Regions from separate parts of the Oceanobacillus longus genome, predicted to be linked through region 2. Evidence: predicted binding sites of a transcription regulator. Region 2 holds the regulator's gene; the other holds the start of a gene.
What was found. The regulator LexA, encoded in region 2, represses DNA repair genes until DNA is damaged. The targets are predictions, from matches to a motif close to CGAACATATGTTCG.
Positions count from the first base shown of each region.

Region 1: ACFOUV_RS10940 (DNA polymerase IV) is a predicted target of LexA. The motif match lies at 1,114-1,127, and genes of this name have one in related genera.

Region 1 covers NZ_JBHSAO010000008.1:53,349-56,782, forward strand. Annotated here, with positions in the region: gene dacB (D-alanyl-D-alanine carboxypeptidase/D-alanyl-D-alanine endopeptidase) at 1-527, opposite strand, end outside; gene ACFOUV_RS10935 (YjcZ family sporulation protein) at 729-827, shown strand; gene ACFOUV_RS10940 (DNA polymerase IV) at 1,147-2,397, shown strand; gene ACFOUV_RS10945 (peptidylprolyl isomerase) at 2,510-3,181, shown strand; gene ACFOUV_RS10950 (sensor domain-containing protein) at 3,371-3,434, shown strand, end outside.
Region 2 covers NZ_JBHSAO010000001.1:853,362-856,795, reverse strand. Annotated here, with positions in the region: gene glnA (type I glutamate--ammonia ligase) at 1-1,036, shown strand, start outside; gene lexA (transcriptional repressor LexA) at 1,351-1,974, opposite strand; gene ACFOUV_RS04435 (YneB family resolvase-like protein) at 2,256-2,894, shown strand; gene ACFOUV_RS04430 (DUF896 domain-containing protein) at 2,987-3,220, shown strand; gene tkt (transketolase) at 3,364-3,434, shown strand, end outside.

The DNA of each region.
Region 1 (3,434 bases), on a different contig from region 2:
TCTCCGACCTTTGCAGGACTCACTTCGATCATGACAGAACCTGTATCATAATCATCATTCGGTGATGCCGTCAAAGCAGAAACCTGCGCTCCATAATAATACTGTTCGTCCTTCCACACTAAATCACGGGAAAGTCGAACGTCATCATACCAAGTATCATCTCCAACAATGTTACCTGTGATTCTTTCGATACCCTTTGCTTTTAGTTTTTCTGAAAATGCTTCAAAATCTTTCAGTTGTAACGTTGGATCCCCTTTTCCAATGAGATAAAGATTCCCTTCAAGCGTATTGCCGTTTATATCCCCATCCATTCTAATTTCCGTAGTGAATCTATAGTCACCACCGAGCACATTAAGTGCCGCTACACCAGTTAAAAGCTTCATATTAGAAGCTGGATGGAGACGAATGTCACTATTATATTCATACAATACTTCTCCAGTAGTTGCTGCCCGAATACTAATTCCAATTAATCCACCTTTTAGTTTTTCATCATTCTCTATGTAATATTTTATCTTTTGTTTCATCATTTAAACTCCTTCCTTTTGCCTGACGGTTAAGAATTAGTACGCCATTACATAATTCTACATTGGTTATAAAAACCCTTTATTAGCTTAATTATTTTATAGAATAAGTCTTTATTATATTTTTTCACATCTAGTTTTAATGCCCTTCCTAATCTCAAGAAAGTCCATATACTGTGTGTATACGAATACAGGAGGTGAAAATTTATGAGCGGTTATGGTGATAGCGGCAAAGGCTTTGCTTTGATAGTCGTTTTATTCATCCTTTTAATTATTGTTGGAACATCTTTTGGAAAATCCTATTAATATGTCACCTTTTATCTAAACTTCTTTCCTCCTCTATAAGCGGAATTTTTAAAGGATGCACTGGCATCCTTTTTGTTTTTGGAAAAATTTGGCATCCGTCAAGCCTTTTCGGCGAATGCCTTAGTTGCACTTATGCAAGTAAGAAAGTTTATACTTTCTTACTTGCTAAATAAAATAACTTGTCCAAACCTAACGCTGAATCCGAATAATTCTAATGCCATTAATTATTCAATTAAGCTTTACAATAAATTTCCAATTGATGTTTCCTACAAAACTGCATATAATAGGAACAAACGTTCTTATTAGGTGGTGTCTTGATTTGAATTATTCTTCTTATCCTCGTAATGATGTACTTTGTATCGACATGCGTTCATTTTACGCAAGTGTGGAGGCAGTAAAGCTAGGCCTGGATCCTATGAAAACCATGCTGGCAGTAGTAGGCGATCCAAACAGGTCAGGGAGTATTGTACTTGCAGCCTCTCCGCAATTAAAACAAAAGTATGGGATTAGCAATGTCAGTCGTTTTTTCGAATTGCCGGACGACCCGGATATCCATATCGTCCCCGCCCATATGGCAGATTATCTTCATGTTTCCGTGGAAATAACGAAACTTATCAATCAATATGTACCTAAGGAAGCAATCCATCAATACTCCGTTGATGAAGTATGGGTAACGGTAAATGGTCTTCAGAAACTTTTTGGAAACCGCTTTGAAGTTGCAAATAAAATCAAAAACGATATTTTAGAAAACTTTGGGATTACTTCTTCGGTCGGGATTGGTGATAATAAATTTCTGGCAAAAGTCGTGATGGATCTGCATGCCAAAAAGGTTGGGATTGCCGAGTGCACTTATGAAGATGTGGAGGAAAAACTGTGGCCGTTTCCCATCGAAGACATCTGGGGCATCGGCGGAAGAATGAAACGCAATCTGAACCGCATGGGAATTGTTACCCTCGGCCAGCTTGCAAATTATAATCTAGAACATTTGAAAAAGCGGTACGGAGTTATGGGAGAACAATTATATTGGCATGCATGGGGGATTGATTTAAGCCCTGTTTTTGGTAACTTCACAAAGCAGGAGCAAAAAGGTTATGGCCATGGAATTGCTCTGCTTCGTGACTACACGGAAGATGAAGTTGCCTATTGTATTCTCGATCTTTGTGAAGAAGTATGCCGCAGAGCTCGAACAGCACATAAAACAGGTAGAACCATTCATCTTGGCATTTCCTATTCGAAAGAAACCGGTGGCGGATTTTCCCGTTCCAAATCCATTGAAATCCCTACAAACGTGACAATGGACGTCTATCATGTATGTATGGAATTATTCAACGAATTTTATGATGGAAAAAGCAACATACGGCATGTATATGTCACCCTGACTAAATTAGTGGAAAAAGGTGAAACCCAGCTTGATTTATTTGAGGACCGCACAAAGAAAAACGATATCGGCTATGTCATGGATGCGATTCGTGATAAATATGGATCCACTGCAATTCTCCGTGCCTCGAGCTATACCGATGCAGGCGTTACATTGGATCGGAGTAAGAAGATTGGTGGTCATTATGCGTAAAAAAAGAAGTATATCAATTAAAAGGCCCGGAATCATCCGGGGCTTTTTCATTTGTTAACAGTAATCGTTTACATGCTATAATATATTCATTCACTGACAAATGAGGAGGTTTATGATGAGAAGGACAAAACAAGGTGTACTTATTTTCGCATCGATACTATTCTGTTTATTTTTAGCAGCTTGCGGAAATCAGTCCGAAAATGAGACAGCAGACGATTCCGGTGAACAATCTGGTGAGGAAACAGCATACCCGGAAGTAGAAGAAAATCCAACTGTCACGATAACAATGGAAAATGATGAGAAAATCATTATAGAGCTGTATCCGGACATTGCTCCAAATACAGTAGCTAACTTTATTTCCTTAATAAAAGATGGCTATTATGATGGATTGAATTTTCATCGGGTGATCCCAGGATTTATGATTCAAGGTGGAGACCCGAGTGGAGATGGCACTGGTGGACCTGGTTATTCCATCCCGGGTGAATTCAGTTCGAATGGCTTTGAAAATGAACTCGTACATGAACGTGGTGTGCTTTCTATGGCAAGATCCAATCAGCCCGATTCAGCTGGGTCCCAATTCTTTATTATGGCAGAGGATTCCCCACATCTTGATGGAGAATATGCTGCTTTTGGACAAGTTACAGAAGGAATGGATGTCGTCGATGCCATTGTTGCCGGGGAACGAGACGCATCAGATAAACCGCTGGAAGATCAAACAATGAAGACCATGGAAGTAGACACAAAGGGATACGACTATCCAGAACCTGAGAAGATCAATAACTAAACATTATATAGTAAGGGCAGCTGAGAAACTTATGGTTTTCCAGCTGCCCCTACTATTTTCCGGCATCGACAGGGCGTTCGTTTATTTAGTATAAAATTTTGTATTATATTGCGATATTTGTCACAAATAGTATAATAGAAATCTAGTATAATAGAAGCAGGCCGTATGTATGTGAGAGAGGTAAATCCAATGAACTATACAACTAAGTTAGACGAGGCACATCAAAAACTGAAGGATATCGAATTTGCCCTGG
Region 2 (3,434 bases):
TGGTACTCCGTTTGAAGGCTGCCCAAGGTATAACCTGAAGCGCAACCTGAAAAAAATGGAAGAGCTAGGATTTGATGCTTTCAATATTGGTACAGAGCCGGAATTTTTCTTATTCAAACTGGATGAAAAAGGTGACCCAACACTAGAGCTTAATGATCATGGTGGTTATTTCGATTTAGCACCTACTGATTTAGGGGAAAACTGCCGTAGAGATATTGTATTAGAGCTTGAAGAAATGGGCTTTGAAATTGAAGCATCTCACCATGAAGTTGCTCCTGGTCAACATGAAATTGACTTTAAATATTCGGATGCTGTTAAACATGCGGATGATATTCAAACATTTAAATTAGTTGTAAAAACAATTGCAAGAAAGCATAACTTGCATGCTACGTTTATGCCGAAACCGTTATTTGGTGTAAATGGTTCTGGAATGCATGTAAATATGTCTTTATTCAAAGATGGAAAGAATGAATTTTTCTCTAAAAATGGAGATATGCAATTAAGTCAGACCGCATATAATTTCTTGGCAGGTATATTGGATCATGCAACAAACTTTACTGCTGTTACAAATCCAACTGTAAATTCTTATAAACGTCTTGTACCTGGTTATGAAGCACCTTGTTATGTTGCTTGGTCCGGTTCAAACCGTAGCCCATTGGTTCGTGTGCCTAGCTCAAGAGGATTAAGTACCCGTATTGAAGTTCGAAGTGTAGATCCTTCTGCAAATCCATACATGGCCTTAGCTGTCTTATTGGCTGCTGGACTTGATGGTGTTGAAAAAAAATTAGAAGCACCAGAAGCGATTGATCGTAACATTTATGTAATGAACAAAGCAGAACGTGAAGCTAATGGAATTAAAGATCTCCCAGCTACACTTATGAATGCTTTAGAAGAATTCCAAAAAGATGAAGTTCTTGTCAATGCCCTAGGAGAACATTTGTTTGAACACTTTATCGAAGCGAAAGAGATTGAGTGGGATATGTTTAGAACTACTGTACACCCGTGGGAACGTGAGCAGTATTTGACGAACTACTAATAAATTTAAAATATCGTCCATGTCAAACTGGGCGGTATTTTTTTCTGAAAAAGGTCACAATCGAATGATTTCATGGCAACAATTATGTTTGGGTTATACATATACCAATATCATAAATTCACAATACTAAAAGTTTCTGAAATATTGTGACATATCATAAAGAATACAGAAATTAAAAATGTTCATAAATATACTGAAATAATAGATTCAGAATAAATTTTAGTATTCATACACTGGAAATTCGAAGTCTGCATTGCTTTTATACAAAACAAAAAGAGAGGTTTTACCAACATCTGGTGAAGCCTCTCTTTTTGTTAATGGATATTTCTGTATAACCCGATTACTTTACCTAAGATAGTTACATTAGGATAGAATAAAGGGTCCATCGTAGCGTTTTCAGGCTGCAAACGTATATGGCCTTTCTCTTTGAAAAAACGCTTCACCGTAGCCTCATCATCTTCTGTCATAGCAACTACAATATCACTGTTATCAGCTGTGTTTTGCTGTTTTACGATTACCATATCGCCATCAAGTATGCCAGCTTCTATCATACTTTCACCATCAATTACTAGTACAAATAAATTGTCATCAGGACTGGCAGTGGAACTAGGAAGTGGAATAAATTCCTCGATGTTTTCAACTGCTGTAATAGGAAGCCCTGCAGTTACCTTACCGATTACAGGAGCATAGCGTGCTTCGTTTTTAGGGATCTGATTCTCTTCGTTTAGGTCGATAATTTCTATTGCTCTCGGTTTGGTAGGATCTCTTCGAATGAAACCTTTGCTTTCTATTCTTTCTAGGTGACCATGTACGGTCGAACTTGAAGCAAGACCAACAGCTACTGCTATTTCACGAACGGAAGGTGGATAACCTTTTTGTTTAACTTCACTTTTTATAAAATCAAGAATCATTTGCTGTCTTTTTGAAAGTTTTGTCATCTAGTGCTCACCTCTCACATAGGATTTATTAATGATAGTTTACCATTTTATTATTGTATAAGCAAACATTCGTTCTAAAATCCATTGACAGGACATATGTTCGGTAGTATACTTTAAATAGGCGAACAATAGTTCTAAAAAATTTAAGGGGGACTATAACATGTTTGAAAAAATTTCAAAAACGGATGCTTTCTATTTAGTTGCTTTTGCATTATCATTGGGTTTCCTATACTTTTCCATGATTATTAGTGGATAAATTTTAATGAAAGAGGGGCATTGGATTGAATGCAGTAATATACTGTCGTGTCAGTACAGACAAGAAAACACAGGAAACATCATTGACGCGGCAAAAACAGGAATTGCTCCGTCTTGCCGATAAATATAATTTTACTGTGATCGACTCTATTGAAGAACAGGTTAGTGGATACGAAATCGAGCGGGAAGGTATATTTAAAATGTTGGATTATTTTTCTGAAAAGAAAGCTGATTGCTTATTGATTCAGGATGAAACAAGACTCGGCAGAGGGAATACGAAAATCGCTCTATTTCATCAACTTCAAAAGTTAAATATCTCTATATATACGGCAATTCATGATGGTGAACTGGAATTGACAGAGTCGGATTCAATGGTGCTTCAGATTGTAGGCATTGTCGAAGAATATCAACGTAAAATTCATAATATGAAAATAAAAAGAGGTATGAAAAAAGCAGTAAGTGAAGGATATGATCCGAGACGTAACCTTTCCAATAACAATAAGGCTCCGGGGAAGGAACGTATTTCTTTTCCAATTGAAGAGGTTATACGTCTACGCGAAAATAAACTTACCTTTGATGAAATAACCAAAGCGCTAAACGGTTTAGGCTATAATGTCTCTAAAGCAACAGTACATAGGAGATATAGGGAATCTCAAAATACTTGAATATCCAATCTTGGTAGAGTACGATGGAAAGGCAGGAATATACAAAATTCCCGCCTTTTTAATTTTGTTAAATTTACCGGGAGGGTAAAGAAATGCTATCAAAAGAAAAGCTGGAGCGGATTAATATATTGGCAAAAAAATCTAAAAATGAAGGTTTATCCGATAAGGAAAAAGTGGAACAAAAAAAACTGAGAGAAGAGTATTTAAATAATGTTAGAAGCTCATTCAAAAATCAGTTTAAAACAATGACCGTCGTTGATCCAGAAGGCAATGATGTAACCCCACAAAAAGTTCGAGATCTTCAAGAAAGAAACAAAAAACACTAAAGAATACCAAAAAAAGATTTAAGAATCATTCAAATTAATTTGGTTGATAAACTAATTACAAGAAATTACTTGTTGCAAACGACATTTCATTATAGAATGTATGTGGATACTTAATTTCCTTAAAAAATGGAAGGAGTAATATTATGTCAGAAAATATCGAACAGTTATCAGTTAATACGATTCGTACATTATCTATTGATGCAATAGAAAAAGC